DNA from 4 places in the Fictibacillus sp. S7 genome. Region 1 is predicted to be linked to each of the others. Evidence: riboswitches for the same ligand, from Rfam matches in the RefSeq annotation. Region 1 holds a riboswitch; each other region holds the start of a gene.

Region 1 (3,916 bases):
TCCGGTCTCCATGACAAAAGAGGCGGAGGCAAAAGCACCTGAGCCTAAACCGGAATATCCTCCGGCACCAAAGAAAAAGAAGAAAAAGTGGCGAATGATTCTGCTCATTCTTATACTTTTGCTTGCTGTTGCGGGGGTTGCCGCTTTTGTCATGCCAGGGATGTTTAAAGTTAAAGACGTGTCAGTCCCCAATGTAGTTCATAAAGACTACGCCGACGGCTATGACAAGCTTGTTAACCTGAAACTTAAAGTGGAGCGCAAAGACCTGTATGACGATGAAGTTGAACAAGGCAAAATCATCAAACAGGACCCTGAAGCCCAGTCCATGGTAAAAGAGGGGAGCTCGGTCACACTCTATGTCTCTAAAGGCTTTAAAAAGGTAGACATGGAAGATTTGACTGGCATGAAGGAAGAAGAAGCAAGAGATTTGCTGAATGAAAAAGGATATAATACGAAAAATATTGAAACGATACCAGTAGAGTCAGAAGAAACACCAGAAGGGGAAGTAGTATCCCAGAGTCCCGAAAAAGGCGAAAAGGTCAATCCGAGTGAAATTCAGGTCATCCTTCGGGTAAGCACAGGACCGCCAACCGTTCAGCTTGAAAATTTGGCGAATTCATCCAAAGAAGATGTGCAAAATTACATCTCCCAGGAAGGACTAAATGTTGATTTCTCAGAAGAATATTCGGATTCGGTCGAGGAAGGAAAAGTCATTTCACAAAAGCCTTCTCCGTATACCACTGTAAAAAAGGGATCAACAGTAAATGTCGTCATTTCCAAGGGGAAGAAGCCTGAACCTAAACCGCCTGAAGAGAAGCCAGAAAAGCCGGAAGATAAACCGGAAAAGCCAGATTCGGGCGAAGAACCACAGGACCAGGAAATCACGTTTAACAACAAAATTACCGTGGAAGTGTCCAAAGAAGATGAGAACCAACAATTTCGGGTAAGAATTGTTTACAGTGATGCCAAAAAGGATAATGCTGTATTTGTGGAAGAACAAATTTCGAAAACGAAAGAATATATGGTGCCGCTCACGGTTTCACCAGAAAAGGATGCGTCCTATACGGTATATTTAAACGGAAAAGAGCAAGCAGCCAAAACGTTTAACTATAAAGATGCAAAGGAAGGAAATTTCAAAGGAGAGAATAATGAATAATAAGACTGAAGGAAGAATTATAAAATCAGTCGCTGGTTTTTATTATGTGCTTTTCAATGACGAGGTCTTTCAATGCAGAGGACGGGGGAATTTCAGAAAGAAAAAAATTACTCCTGTGGTGGGGGACTGGGTTGTGTTTGAATCTACCAACCCTACGGATGGCTATATACTCGATGTGAAAGAGAGAAAGAATGAATTGAACCGGCCGCCCATCTCGAATGTCGATCAGGCTATTTTAGTGTTTTCTGCAGTGCGGCCGGAATTTTCTACAGCGTTGCTCGACCGTTTTCTTGTCCACATCGAGGATAATGGCATACAGCCGGTTATATGCATTACAAAGATGGATTTGATCGAGAGTAACGAGTACCAGCAGGAAATTGAAAATTATATCACAGCCTACCGCAAGCTGGGATATGATGTCCTTCCAACCTCTGCCATGTCGCTCGCTGGAATGGAAGCGATCAAACCCATTTTTAAAGGCAAAACCAGTGTGTTTGCCGGACAGTCGGGAGTTGGAAAGTCGTCTCTATTGAATGCACTGATGCCCGAGCTTATGCTGGAGACCAATGATATTTCCGACCATTTGGGCAGGGGAAAGCATACGACCAGGCATGTAGAACTCCTTCCATATGGTGAAGGACTGATTGCCGATACACCGGGATTCAGTTCGCTGGATTTTGTTGAAATTGAAACCGAAGAGCTCTCTTATAATTTTCCGGAGATGAAAGAAAGAGTATCGGATTGCAAGTTTCGGGGCTGCACACACAGCTCGGAGCCGAAATGTGCGGTAAAAGAAGCCGTGGAAGAAGGGGAGATTCCCCGCTTCCGCTATGACCATTACTTGGAATTTTTACAGGAAATCAAGGAACAAAAACGGAGGTACTAACATGATAAAAGTTGCGCCATCCATACTGTCCGCTGACTTTTCGAAGCTGGGCGAAGAAGTCAGGGCAGCTGATGAGAGCGGGGCCGATTACATCCATATAGATGTGATGGACGGTCATTTCGTACCAAACATTACGATGGGCCCGCTTGTGGTAAACGCGATTCGCCCGTTGACAGATCTGACATTTGATGTCCATTTGATGATTGAAAATCCGGATCAATATATTCCTAATTTTGCAGAGGCAGGAGCCGACATCATTACGGTTCATGTAGAAGCGTGCCCGCATCTGCACCGGACCATCCAGCTGATTAAAGAGCATGGAAAAAAAGCGGGGGTTGTACTGAACCCTGCCACTCCGATCGATACGATTAAGCATGTTCTTCCTGAATTGGACCTTGTTTTAATCATGTCGGTCAATCCGGGCTTTGGAGGACAGTCTTTTATCCAAGAATCTTTATCAAAAATCAAGGAACTCAGAACCCTGATCGACGAAAAGGGTCTTGATGTCGAGATCGAGGTTGACGGGGGCGTAAATGCAGAAACCGCACGCCTTTGTGAAAAAGCGGGAGCGACTGTCCTTGTTGCGGGATCGGCCATTTATGGGAAAAAGGACATAAAAGGTGCAATTCAGGCCATTCGTGGTGTATAATAGATGGGTATAAAGAACTGAGAGAAGTAACCACAGGGGGAGTCCCATAAAGGGGCTGAGAGGGGAGTAAGTTCCCGACCCTTAGAACCTGAAGCAAGATCATGCTTGCGTAGGAATGTGGAGTCGCTGTTGTTTCATTAAAAAGCAACCGTCATTCACATGCCGGTTGCTTTTTTCTTTTCTTAACTATGTTAGGGGGAGAACAATATGACAAAACGGATTGGGTTTTTAACCGAAATCGCAATGATGTCCGCACTGGCCATCATTTTAAGCTTTGTACAATTTAAAGGGATTTGGGCCTATGGGGGATCGGTTTCTCTGGAAATGCTGCCGATTTTTCTAATGGCGTTCCGCAGAGGAGTATCCGGGGGGGTCGCCACAGGCCTGATCGTAGGAATGGTCAAAATGCTGATTGACGGAACAGCGGGCATTCATCCGGCTTCCTTGATTCTTGATTATCCGCTGGCCTTTTTGCTTGCTGGTTTTGCAGGAGTTTTCAGAGTCAATGCCGTATCTTCGCCAAAAAGAAGAATGTCAGCCATTGTGGCTGGAATCTTGTTTGGAAGCGTGCTCCGTCTTGCTTCTCACGTGGTTTCAGGTGTCATTTTCTTTGCAGCATACGCTCCGAAAGGAATGAATCCTTTTGTGTATTCAGTAATCTATAATGTTTCCTACATGATTCCGGTTGCTCTTATCACCATTGTGGCGTTCCTTTTCTTAACGAAAACCGCGCCTCGCCTTCTTCATCACACGGGCCGCGGAGTAACACAGGCAGCATGAATATCATCATTGTAGCAGGAGGTCCGGAAGAGAAGCATCCGGACTTTTCTTGTTTTCCTGTAAATGACTCCGTCTGGGTAGGAGTTGATCGTGGGGTGTACCATCTGCTGAAAAAAGGCATCAAGCCTCATTATGCCTTTGGTGATTTTGACTCACTGGACAGCAGGGAAAGGGAATGGATGTCCTCTTATGAACTCCCGGTATTTGAATATGACAGCGAAAAGGACAAAACCGACCTGGAACTGGCCCTCGAATGGGCGGTTGACGAACAGCCGGAAGGAATCATATTGCTTGGCGCGACTGGCGGCAGGCTCGATCATGAACTGGCCAATATCCAGCTTCTGCTTTTGGGCCTTGAACAGAGTGTGCCGATCGAGATCCGCGACAGTCAAAATTCAATCAGCCTGAAAGCACCCGGGACATATGAGGCCGTGAATGAACCGGA
Region 2 (3,916 bases), 820 kb from region 1:
CCTGGACGCAAACCGTCACCAAGGGAGATGGAGATGTCATAGCGTTTGCAGATCTCACAAATTTCCTCAAAATGACTGTACAAGAAGTTTTCCTCATGGTGAGCCAGGCACCACTGGGCCAGGATGGAGCCGCCACGCGAAACGATGCCGGTCACCCGGTTGATGGTTAATGGAACATATCGGAGCAAAACCCCTGCATGAATAGTAAAGTAGTCCACCCCTTGTTCCGCCTGTTCAATTAACGTATCTTTGTACACCTCCCAGGATAAATCTTCAGCTATGCCATTCACTTTCTCAAGCGCTTGATAAATCGGGACTGTGCCAACAGGTACCGGTGAATTTCTTATAATCCATTCTCTGGTCGTATGGATGTCCTTTCCAGTGGACAAATCCATAATGGTATCCGCTCCCCAGTAAGTCGCCCAGGTCATTTTCTCAACTTCTTCTTCGATGGAGGAAGTTACTGCTGAATTGCCTATATTTGCGTTGATCTTCACGTGGAAATTCCGGCCGATAATCATGGGCTCTAACTCAGGATGGTTGATGTTTGCCGGAATAATCGCTCTTCCGGAAGCCACCTCATTGCGGACAAATTCTGACTCCAATCCTTCCCTGATGGCGATGAATTCCATTTCCGGCGTGATGATGCCTTTTTTTGCGTAATGCATCTGGGTTACATTTTTATTTTTTCGTGCACGCAGTGGTTGTTTTACAGCAACAGGGAAAGCATAGGCATTCCGTTCATTCTTTTCGTTATATCCATTGTCTTCGGGCTTCACATTACGTCCTTCATAATTTTCTGTATCATTTCTTTCCTGAATCCATGGTTTCCTTAAAACAGGAAGTCCTTTTTCAACATCCGATGTATAAAGCGGATCGGTATAGGGTCCGCTTGTGTCATAAAGAAGCACCGGCGGATTCTCCTCTTTCCCTCCAGAAACGCGGGTGGTACTCAGATTGACCTTTCTCATGGGCACCTTGATATCGGCACGAGTTCCCTCCTGATAGATCTTCTCACTGTTAGGGAATTGCGATTTCAATGAAACCTTTTTTTCGTTCTGTACTGTCATGCCACTTCCTCCTCTTGTTAAAAGTCGGAGCTACACGCAGCGGGGAATGGCGAAGCAACGGGTAAAATAAAAAAGCCGGGTTCTAATGAATAGAACCCGACAGGATAGACAAAGAAACATACATACAAATACACCGTTATCTTCGACTCCTACTTTCCTACGCTGGTATAACCCAGATCAGGTTCAAAGGGTCAAAGGGATCGTTCTCCCCTCTCTCAGCCCGGCTACGGGCTCCCCTAGCAGAAAATATATTTTATTTTCCATGTTATCATAGCTTCTATTCAACTTTCACGCAATCCGCCTTTTGTCACAGGCTGATGTACACCTTTTTCTCTTAAATCATAAAAATGTCGCAGAACATGGTTTAATTTGACGAAAAAAGAGGAAGGGACAGAGTAGAAGAACTATACATTACAAATAAAGGCAGGGAGAATGCATGCTAAAACATACAGAGGTTGTTTTGTTTATGAAAGAAATCGCTACGCTCACTGGCGAATATATACGTTGCAGAGATCATCTATTAAAAGAAAAAATTAAAGATGATATCGATTTTTTACATTCAGTCATTCACTCCTGACTTAACGTTTTGTGGTGGATGACTTTACATAAAACTTAAAACCTCTGTAACTTTCTGCCTTTTGCGTGTATATAAATAACCCGGAGAACATGAACAGGTTCTCCGGGTTATTTTAGTTCTGTGTGCGTTCGAGCAATAGTTTCATGGAATGCAGCTGGCCCAAATGGTTGGACTCATGGAAAAGAGACATAGCGGCCAATTCCCGGAACGTTTCCAACCCAAGGAACGGATTTTCCAGCTTTTGCTCAAGGGCTTCTTCTGGAATTTCCTTGATGCGGAGAAGCTGTTTCTCAAGCTCGGGAGTCAATTCCTCGAGGGACGGAACATCTCCTTGCCAGTCAGACGGCTTTGAGCCTTTGCCAAACCATTCGACATATTTCCCGGGCAAAGCAAAAGCTTTACCAAATAAAAACTGTTCGGTAACGGTTAACACGTGCCCGATGTGCCAGTGTATCGTGTTGTTATACCCTTGTGGCTGAATATCAACCAGTTCAGGTGAAATCTTGCTGATGCTTCTTACGAAAAATCCTCTTGTCATTTCGAATTGTCTGTAAAGTTCTTGGTTCATTTCTTTTATTCTCCTTTCAAAAACCTTCTTTCCCTACACTAACAGAAAACACCTTCAAAATGCAGTGCAGAAGGTCTCAAATGAAAAAAGCATGCCCTGAAGAGCATGCCTTTTCCATTCTTTATTTATAGGGATTTAAGGGCATCGGCTACTGGCTGGTCTCCTTCAAGGATTTCAAAAATCTTATGATTGGCATTCTCCAGGTCCAGCGACTGAACCATGACTTTCGCCACATCTGCCCGGGAGATGCTTCCCTGGCCCAGCTGCTCACCAATTTTTATTTTCCCATTTCCTTCGTCATTGGTCAGGGCGCCAGGCCTCACGATGGTATAGTGAAGCCTGCTGGATTCCAGCCGGTCGTCTGCTTCACCCTTCATCCTCAAATAATGCTGGAGTTCTTCCGGGCCTTTTTCAGGACTTCCGGCACCCATACTGCTTAGCATGATAAACCGCTTCACCTGCTGCTTTTCCGCTTCTTCCATCAGCTTGATGGCCCCGTCCCGGTCAACCGCCATAGTTTTATCCGGACCTGTTTTGGAACCTGAGCCTGCCGCAAATATGATCGCATCACACCCTCTGATCGCATCTGAAAGATCCCCTTCCAGATCGGCCAGCCTGGTTTCTGCTCCCAGCTTTTCGAGTTCTGAGGCCTGTTCTTTTTTTCGTATGATCGCCTTTGCTTCATGTCCTGCTCTGGCCAACTCCTGCAGAATCAGCCTGCCGGTTGTTCCGTTTGCTCCTGCAACTGCTACTATCATTTTTCAAAACTCCCTTCTACTCTAGCTATAACCTTTTCATACCCTCTTAAACCTTTTCCTAGTCTGCTTTTGTCTTCTCATCTCTGCGTTATGCTCAGTTGCATAATAACTGAATTTTCGCCATAAAAAGATAAATTGTTACAATTAAATTTCTTTTTGCCTGTACAGGAGTAAAATGCTAAAATTGTGGTATTACCCTTATATAAACCAATACGGAGGTGGTCCCGTCATGGTTTCGTTAGTCAATCACGTTTGCCGGCAGCGTTCCTGGTCAGTTGGACAAAAAGAGATACAAGGAAAAGAATACGAATCGGTGGTAGGCGCCTTACAGAATTGTCACGAAAATGAAGCAGTTGTTTGCAGAGTTAATGATGATTCCGTTTGCGTAACCAGCAAAGAGGATATTCAGGAGTTAGAGGAAATTGGCTATAAAGTCCTAGCCGCCAATTAACACACCCATTCGGGTGTGTTTTTTTTTGCAAAATAACAGAAGCTTGCCATTTCGGCAAGCTTCGACAAACTGATCATTTAGTTTTCAGCATGAAAGGTATCCTCAGGAATTCGTTCAAAAAACGGCGAAAGGTCTCCTTTGGCGAAAAGATGTAATTCATGCATAGCACGGGTGCAAACGGTATAAAACAATTTTCGTTCGCTTTCTTTTCCATACACTTCGTTTGACGCGTCATAAACAAGAACAGCATCAAACTCAATCCCTTTGGCGAGATAGGACGGGATGATCAGTGTTCCTTGCTTAAACGAGGACGATTCTTTCAGCATCAATTCTACCTCTACCTGTTCCTTCAATGCTTCATAGGCCTCTTTGCACTCCTGTTCGGTTTTGCAAATGACGGCAATCGTTTTAACCTTCTCGTTTTGAAGATGCGCAATCGTATCTGCAACTGAGCGGGAATGGTCTTTAGAAGCGGAAAATTGCTTCAGTACC
Region 3 (3,916 bases), 890 kb from region 1:
TGAAGCTCCGGGCATAATGGCATGCACGCCAAGGTCCTCTAATTTCTTTGCAAGAAGTACATCATCAGAAGCATAAGGCAGAACCGTAAATCCTTCATTCAGCAAGATATCCGACGCTCTCAGCGTTTCTACCGGATCAGGCAGAAGGGTCTTGAAATCTCCTATAACTTCTACCTTAATCATATCACATAAACCTGATGCTTTTGCCAGCTTTGCGATCCTGACCGCTTCTTCTGCTGTTTTGGCACCCGCCGTATTGGGAAGCAGAGTATATTTCGACGCATCCAGCTTTTCTAAAAAATTCGGCTGTTCCGGATCAAAAATATTCATTCTCCTGACTGCAAATGTCAGAATCTCTGTACCTGATACGTTAACCGCTTCTTTTTGAACATCAAAATCCGGGAATTTTCCCGTTCCCAAAAGAAGACGTGAAGAAAATTCATGGTTTCCAATTTTAAGCATAATGCTCATCCTCCTCCTACCAAATGGACTATCTCTACTTTATCTCCGTTGGCCAATACCGTTTCGGCATGCTGGCTTTTGTTCAAGATTTCTTCATTAAGCTCTACGATCGCCCCCTTGCCAGCCAGCTTTAGCTCTTTGATTAAATCATCAACCGTCTGAACCCGGGCAACTTCCATTGTGTTTCCGTTTACGATCAGCTTCATGTCCCCTCATCCTTTCATTTGTTCAAGAACAAACCGTTCGGGAGCAAACTCATTCAGACTTTGCTCCTCTTTCCTTCCGCAAACCAGCTCGGTTATCCATTGCCCGGTAATCGGGCTCAAAAGAATTCCGTTTCTGAAATGCCCGGCTGCAAAATAAATGTTGGAATGGTTGGGATGTTTCCCCATATACGGCAGGCCGTCCGGTGTTTGCGGACGAAAGCCGCTCCACGCCTTCTCCCATTCTCCATTACGGATGCCGGGAACCACCTTTATCGCACCCTCAAGCAATTGCCCGACGGCTTCAGCGGTTACTTTCCGGTCATAGGTTCCCGTACGCATCGTCGCGCCGATCACCAGTCTGCCTCCCTGTTTCGGCACAAGGTAGCAGTCTTTTGAAATGATGCTTGAGGTAATGACAGGCTCCATAAAATTCAGTGACAGACATTCTCCTTTTACGGGAAAGACCGGCATATGAAGGCCTGTCTGGGCAGCAAGTCTCCCTGTCCATACGCCTGAAGCCAGCACCAGTTTTTCCCCATAAAACGTGCCTGCGCTGGTTTGCACGCCTGTTCCCAGTTGGGCAAATTCGAAGCCAGCAGCCTCTGTATACTCCATAAAATCGGCACCCAGCTTTACAGCGGCCTGGGCGTAGGCCTGAGTCAGCTTGGGAGCATTCACCTGACCGTCCTTCGGCAAAAACAGGGCGCCCGCCAGCTCCGCTGATGCGTTTGGTTCCTTTTTACAAAGTTCATCCACGTCCATCCACTCGGCGGGCTGTCCGTTAGCCCTGTGAAAGGCAGCCAAATCCTGCAGCCTTTCAGCCTCACAGCTGTCTTTGGCTGTTTTAAACAATCCTTTATCCACCCATTCCATATCCACACCGCTGATTTCCTTAAGTTCATAACTTAGTTCCGGAAAAAGCTGCCTGCTCTGTCTGGCCATCTCATACAGCGGGCCTGCTTCATGAATCTCCGCCTGGGCTCCGAGCATGCCGGCCGCCGCAGAAGAGGCTTCACTTCCAATTTTGTTTCGTTCCAATACAAGAACGTTGTAAGGGGTGTGACGGCGAAGAAAGTAGGCGATCGAACTGCCAATGACCCCTCCGCCGACGATGATGACATCATAATGTTTGCGCATCCTGATCACTCTCTTTCATTAAAACTGCTTTGTACTGTTTGGCTATCGAAACTGGATCTTCCGCCTTCCAGATTCCTGACATGACAGCAATGCCCGATGCTCCTGCGCTGACAATGGCGCCAACTCTCTCCGGAGAAATTCCTCCTATGGCGAGAACCGGAATGCTGACCGCTTCGGCCACCTCCTGCAATTGATCAAGTCCCCTTGGCTCTTTATCCTTTTTGCTTTCGGTTGAAAAAACATGACCAAAGAAAAGATAGTCTGCCCCCTTCTGTTCTGCCTGGATCGCCCCATCCCTCGAATGGACTGACTGACCGATTCTAAAAGAAGGAAAATGATGCCTGACCACATCTGGCGCAAGACTGCTTTCCTTTAAATGAATGCCGCCGAGTCCTGCAGCTACCGCAACATCCACACGGTCATTCATATAAATGGCTTCGTTTTGTATCCCACATTGCTTCAGCTTTTCGGACAAACTGTAAATGTCGCCTGCAGCCTGGCTGTTTTCTCTGATATGTATTGCTGTCACATGGGGGGCAAGGATGGATGACACTGAAAGAATACGGTCTTCGCTCTGTTTGCCGTCCGTGATGACATGGAACTCCAATGGGTACATTTCCATTCCTCATTTCCATACAAAAAAACCACTCTTTGCGTAGAAAGAGTGGCTGATTCACTGTTATTTCAAATCAGCTGCAGCAGCTGTCAAAGCTGTGCAGTGGCACTTCCCTACGCTGGCATCATCCAGATCAGGTTCAAAGGGTTTAGAACAATGCGTTCAGTCTCAGCCAGGAAGGCTCCCCCAGTGTTGCTATAATATGAAGTTATTTTCATCTTACCACGACCGAAAAAAATGTAAAGTGATTAGAAGCTGATTTTTTGCTCGAGAAACGCACGCAATTCGGATACCGGCATACGCACCTGTTCCATTGTATCACGGTCACGAACTGTTACTTGCTGGTCTTCCTTCGAATCAAAATCATACGTGATACAAAACGGCGTTCCGATTTCATCTTGTCTGCGGTACCGTTTTCCGATTGATCCGGTTTCGTCATAATCCACCATAAAGTCCTTGGCAAGACCTGCGAACACTTCACGCGCTTCCTCGGATAATTTTTTGGAAAGTGGCAGTACCGCTGCTTTAAACGGCGCAAGGGCAGGGTGCAGATGAAGCACATTTCGTGTGTCTCCGCCTTCCAGCTCTTCCTCTTCATAAGCATCAATCAAGAAGGCAAGGGTGACACGATCTGCTCCAAGCGATGGTTCGATGCAATACGGAACATAACGGTCGTTCGTTTCCTGATCAATATAATTGAAATCTTCTCCGGAATGTTCGCTGTGGCGCTTCAAGTCAAAGTCGGTGCGGGAAGCAATTCCCCAGAGCTCGCCCCATCCAAATGGGAACTGATATTCAAAATCTGTCGTCGCGTTGCTGTAGTGAGAAAGCTCTTCGGATTCATGATCACGAAGGCGAAGCTTATCCTGCTTCATGCCAAGATTCAATAGGAAATCATGGGCGTATTGCTTCCAGAAATCGAACCATTTCAATTCCTCTCCCGGTTTGCAGAAGAATTCAAGTTCCATCTGTTCAAATTCCCGAGTACGGAATGTAAAGTTTCCTGGCGTGATTTCGTTTCGGAAGCTTTTGCCTACTTGTGCAATACCAAACGGCAGCTTTTTCCTCATGGTACGCTGAACGTTTTTAAAGTTTACAAAGATCCCCTGCGCTGTTTCAGGGCGAAGATAGATTTCGTTCGTACTGGACTCTGTTACCCCCTGGAATGTCTTGAACATCAGGTTAAATTGGCGGATGGAAGTAAAATCATGTGCTCCGCATTCAGGACAGGCAATGTTATGTTCTTCAATCAATTTTTCCATTTCATCAAATGACAATCCATCCACAATCTTTTCAATGCCTTTTTCGGAAAGCGCATCTTCAATGAGCTTGTCCGCACGGTGGCGTGCTTTACACTGTTTACAGTCTATCATTGGGTCATTGAAGTTTCCAATGTGTCCTGAAGCCACCCATGTTTGTGGATTCATCAGGATTGCAGCATCGAGACCTACATTGTAAGGGGACTCCTGAACAAACTTTTTCCACCAGGCTTTTT
Region 4 (3,916 bases), 320 kb from region 1:
CCCTCCGTACATACTTCTCATGTTGTAAATAATCACCTTGTAAATACTAGCATAAACGCATGATAATGCAACTTTTTGCACTGCCGCACAACTGGGAGAGGGCAAAAAAAAAGAAATCAAACCAAAAAGGTTTGATTTCTTACCCCAGGAAGCGAAGGTATTCATCGGTCAATTTCATGAAACTTGCTTCATCTCGTTTCTCAAGGGCTTCATCTATTTTTTCTTTATAACGTTTAATTTGATGGGCGTGCAAGGACTCATCAAGGATCATCTGAGCAACCATATTAAAAGCGAACGGTTCATTTTTCTTCTGAAGTTTGTATTTCACAAGATCGTTCATATCTTTATTATACGACGTATTATCTTTCATGCTCTATTCCTCCTTGAATATTTTTGCAAAAGCTTGGGTGATTAAAGCTAATGCTTTAGTGGGTTTTTACTAGTATACTTATCCTATGAGATAATAGCAACTATTTAATTCTGAAAATTTAGATTTATTTTATTCGTTTTCCAGATTTAAATCAGCCAGCACCTCGTCAACAGAGTGGAAAGTTTTACTTTCCAGCTGCTCACCGCCTTCCATGTCAAAAACTCGCATTTCATAAACTTCTTCTGTAGGGTTATATTTGACTTCGACTGGATTGGTGTAATTTCTTGAGAAGGTTTCTTCTGACTGAGCGTGACTATAAACATCTTCTGGGTTGTTTTTTAAATTTTGCAGTTTCTCTCTTATATTCATAATTTCTCTCCCTCCAGAGTTTCTATCGGGTGTTGTATAAAATATGCCCGTAACTCGCTCTTTTTAAACGCTGTTCACTAACTTTTCGACATATTTCATATTTCCAATTTGACGCTTTTAAATTTGTCCGATACGATAGAGGGTAAATAATATTTATAGTACTAACCACTAGGGGAGCTTATGGAAGCTGAGAAAAGAGTGAACTTTGACCCTTTGAACCTGATACGGATCATACCGTCGTAGGGAAGTGGCTTAAACCGACGACCAGCTGAATGATGATGTTTAAGCCGCCTTCTTTTTGAGGGCGGCTTTTTATATGAAGTAAAGAAAAAAGGAGTTTTTCTAATGTCCAATACACCAAAAGCATTAACGATAGCAGGATCGGATTCTGGGGGAGGAGCGGGTATACAGGCCGACTTGAAAACTTTTCAAGAATTAGGCGCATATGGCATGTCAGTTATTACCGCTGTCACCGCACAAAATACCAAGGGTGTCCAAAATATCCATGCTATACCGGTTGAAATGGTGGTAGACCAACTGAAAAGTATTGCAGACGACCTCAGGCCAGAAGCGCTGAAGACAGGCATGCTTTTCAGTGCCGAAATTATTGAGGCGGTATCCTCACTTATTCAGGAATATAAATGGACCAACGTGGTAGTTGATCCGGTGATGATCGCGAAGGGAGGGGCAGAACTGCTTAAGAAGGATGCAATTGAAGCTCTAAAGAAACACCTTCTTCCAATCGCAGATATACTGACTCCAAACATTCCAGAAGCCGAGCAACTGACCGGAAGAAAGATTGAGGACAAACAGGGCAGAGAAGACGCAGCCAAGTTTCTGCATGGTTTGGGAGCAAAGCAAATCGTCATCAAGGGCGGTCACCTTCCCCATGAAAATGAACCAGTGGATCTGTATTATGATGGGGAACAATTGATTGAATTTGAAGGGAAACGCATTGAAACATCACAAACCCATGGAACAGGCTGTACATTTGCTGCTGCAATAACAGCCGAACTGGCTGTTGGAAAATCTCCGATTGAAGCCGTTGAAACCGCCAAAGCCTTTATACAGGAAGCCATCAGCGTACCCCTTCATCTGGGAAGCGGCCATGGACCGACCAACCACTGGGCCTACAGGAGGAAATACCAATGACAAAATTACCAAATCTTTTAAAAGATATTCGCTTGAAAAAACCGCTGATTCATCATATGACCAATCAAGTAACAATGAATTTCCTGGCTAATGGAATTCTCGCTGCAGGAGGAAGCCCAATGATGGCCCACCATTATGAAGAAGCTGAAGAAGCTGTAATGGCTGCCGATGCTCTTATATTGAATATCGGAACGGTTGAGCCGGATTTGGTGAAAGGGATGATCCTAGCCGGGAAAAAAGCCAAATCCAGTGAAATTCCGGTTGTACTTGATCCGGTCGGTGCGGGATTATCATCGTTAAGAAAAACGGCTGTTTCAGAAATTATTGATGAAGTCTCTCCAAATGTGATCTGCGGCAATGCGGCAGAGATCGCCTTTTTAAGTGGAGAACAATGGAGTGGAAAAGGCGTAGACGGGAGCCTGGCAGAGGACAGTTCGGAACTGGCCCGCTTTGCGGCCAATCAGTTGAATTGCTTGGTATCGATTACAGGCAAAGAGGATATCTTGAGTGATGGGGCAGAAACCATGGTAATAAGAGGAGGGCATGAGATGCTTTCCTATGTGACGGGGACGGGCTGCCTCTCCACCTCTTTGATCGGGTTGTTTCTAGCCAAATCGGTAACGACTGATTTGACTTCATTCGAACGGATGGCCGGAGCGCTTACTTACCTGGGTCTTTGTGCTGAACGTGCGGTTTCCGCTGCGCGCGGGCCTGGGAGTTTTCAAACGGCTTTTTTGGATGAGCTATATCTATTAAGTGCTGAAGAACTTGACGAGACAGGAAGATGGGAAACGGTTCACGGAGGGAAGAGCAATGAACAAAGCTGAGCTTCAAGATCGTATGAAGGTATATTTTATTATGGGAAGCACTAATTGTTCAGCAGATGCCGAAGAAGTTCTGGAGAAGGCGCTCATTGGTGGAGCAACAATTTTCCAATTCCGTGAAAAAGGGGAGGGTTGTCTGGAAGGAAACGACCGGATAGAACTTGCCATGGCCCTTCAACAAATATGCGGCCGATTTAACGTTCCATTTATCATTAACGATGATATTCATTTAATGAAGAAGTTGAATGCAGACGGACTGCATGTCGGACAGGAAGACGGAGATCTCGAGGAAATCCGTAACGCCGTTCCGGGAAAACTATTGGGTGTTTCGGTCCACAATCTGAATGAAGCGCGGCTTGCGCTTGAAATTGGTGCCGATTACCTCGGAGTCGGTCCGGTTTATCCGACAGGAACAAAAACGGATACAAGGCCGGTGATGGGGTATTCGGTGATTCGTGAGCTTCGGGACAATGGAATAGATGCCCCTATCGTCGGAATTGGCGGTATCAATAAGGACAACGCATCAGGAGTCGTTCAGGCAGGCGCAGATGGGGTAGCTGTAATAACGGCCATCAGTAACCATCTAAAACCTGCGGAAGCTGCTGGGGAACTTCTAAAAGCGGTAGAGAATGCCAAACAGAATAACTCTTTAAACAAAATTATCAAATAGGAAGGGCACTGTTTTCATGCGTGTTCCGTACAATAAATCGACGATGCATGAAAGAGGTGTCTCTATGAAAAAACGGAGCAAAGCCTGGTCATATGCAGAGATGGTGCTTTTACTGTTGAGCTTTTTAAGTGCACTCTGGAATGGCATTTATGTAAACAGCCCTTCCGTCCTTTTTGCCATCCTCGCTGTTGTTTTTTTGTTCAGGGCAGTGGAACGTTATTATTTTAAACTGAAAATAGAATTCTATTTTAATTCAGGCATGGTGCTGGTTTTTATTATTCTGGCGGCTCTGCCGTTCATCAATTGACAGAAGCCTTTCGCTTCTGTTTTTTTTTGTTTAAAACTTGAAAGGTTTGACAAAAATAAGCCTAACGTAATAAAATAATTTTACGTAATACATTTATTTTAAGTGAGGTGAAGCTGTGAACCAGAAGGCCCGAATAGAAGAAACGTATTTGGTCACATTGCCGGAGCAAGCTGCAGCCCTTTTGCATCCCATTCGTTCGGAGATTGTAGCTGCCTTGAAAGTCC

What was found. A riboswitch is a leader RNA that binds a small molecule or an ion and turns the genes downstream of it on or off. The one in region 1 is predicted to bind thiamine pyrophosphate.
Region 2: it holds a riboswitch for thiamine pyrophosphate, as region 1 does, so the genes downstream of both, thiC (phosphomethylpyrimidine synthase ThiC) here and thiT (energy-coupled thiamine transporter ThiT) in region 1, are expected to answer to the same signal.
Region 3: it holds a riboswitch for thiamine pyrophosphate, as region 1 does, so the genes downstream of both, DMO16_RS10880 (thiamine phosphate synthase) here and thiT (energy-coupled thiamine transporter ThiT) in region 1, are expected to answer to the same signal.
Region 4: it holds a riboswitch for thiamine pyrophosphate, as region 1 does, so the genes downstream of both, thiD (bifunctional hydroxymethylpyrimidine kinase/phosphomethylpyrimidine kinase) here and thiT (energy-coupled thiamine transporter ThiT) in region 1, are expected to answer to the same signal.

The regions. Positions count from the first base shown of each region.
Region 1 is NZ_QJKL01000001.1:1,231,531-1,235,446, reverse strand. It holds gene pknB (Stk1 family PASTA domain-containing Ser/Thr kinase) at 1-1,156, shown strand, start outside; gene rsgA (ribosome small subunit-dependent GTPase A) at 1,149-2,042, shown strand; gene rpe (ribulose-phosphate 3-epimerase) at 2,044-2,691, shown strand; TPP riboswitch at 2,717-2,824, shown strand; gene thiT (energy-coupled thiamine transporter ThiT) at 2,899-3,471, shown strand; gene DMO16_RS06235 (thiamine diphosphokinase) at 3,468-3,916, shown strand, end outside.
Region 2 is NZ_QJKL01000001.1:2,046,599-2,050,514, forward strand. It holds gene thiC (phosphomethylpyrimidine synthase ThiC) at 1-1,070, opposite strand, end outside; TPP riboswitch at 1,208-1,318, opposite strand; gene DMO16_RS10455 (DinB family protein) at 1,760-2,215, opposite strand; gene DMO16_RS10460 (SDR family oxidoreductase) at 2,341-2,973, opposite strand; gene DMO16_RS10465 (hypothetical protein) at 3,203-3,424, shown strand; gene helD (RNA polymerase recycling motor HelD) at 3,502-3,916, opposite strand, start outside.
Region 3 is NZ_QJKL01000001.1:2,125,010-2,128,925, forward strand. It holds gene DMO16_RS10865 (thiazole synthase) at 1-462, opposite strand, end outside; gene thiS (sulfur carrier protein ThiS) at 468-668, opposite strand; gene thiO (glycine oxidase ThiO) at 675-1,805, opposite strand; gene DMO16_RS10880 (thiamine phosphate synthase) at 1,789-2,421, opposite strand; TPP riboswitch at 2,515-2,619, opposite strand; gene DMO16_RS10885 (glycine--tRNA ligase) at 2,670-3,916, opposite strand, start outside.
Region 4 is NZ_QJKL01000001.1:1,555,531-1,559,446, reverse strand. It holds gene DMO16_RS07930 (IDEAL domain-containing protein) at 140-370, opposite strand; gene DMO16_RS07925 (hypothetical protein) at 500-739, opposite strand; TPP riboswitch at 900-1,002, shown strand; gene thiD (bifunctional hydroxymethylpyrimidine kinase/phosphomethylpyrimidine kinase) at 1,085-1,891, shown strand; gene thiM (hydroxyethylthiazole kinase) at 1,888-2,718, shown strand; gene thiE (thiamine phosphate synthase) at 2,705-3,385, shown strand; gene DMO16_RS07905 (hypothetical protein) at 3,450-3,692, shown strand; gene DMO16_RS07900 (ArsR/SmtB family transcription factor) at 3,808-3,916, shown strand, end outside.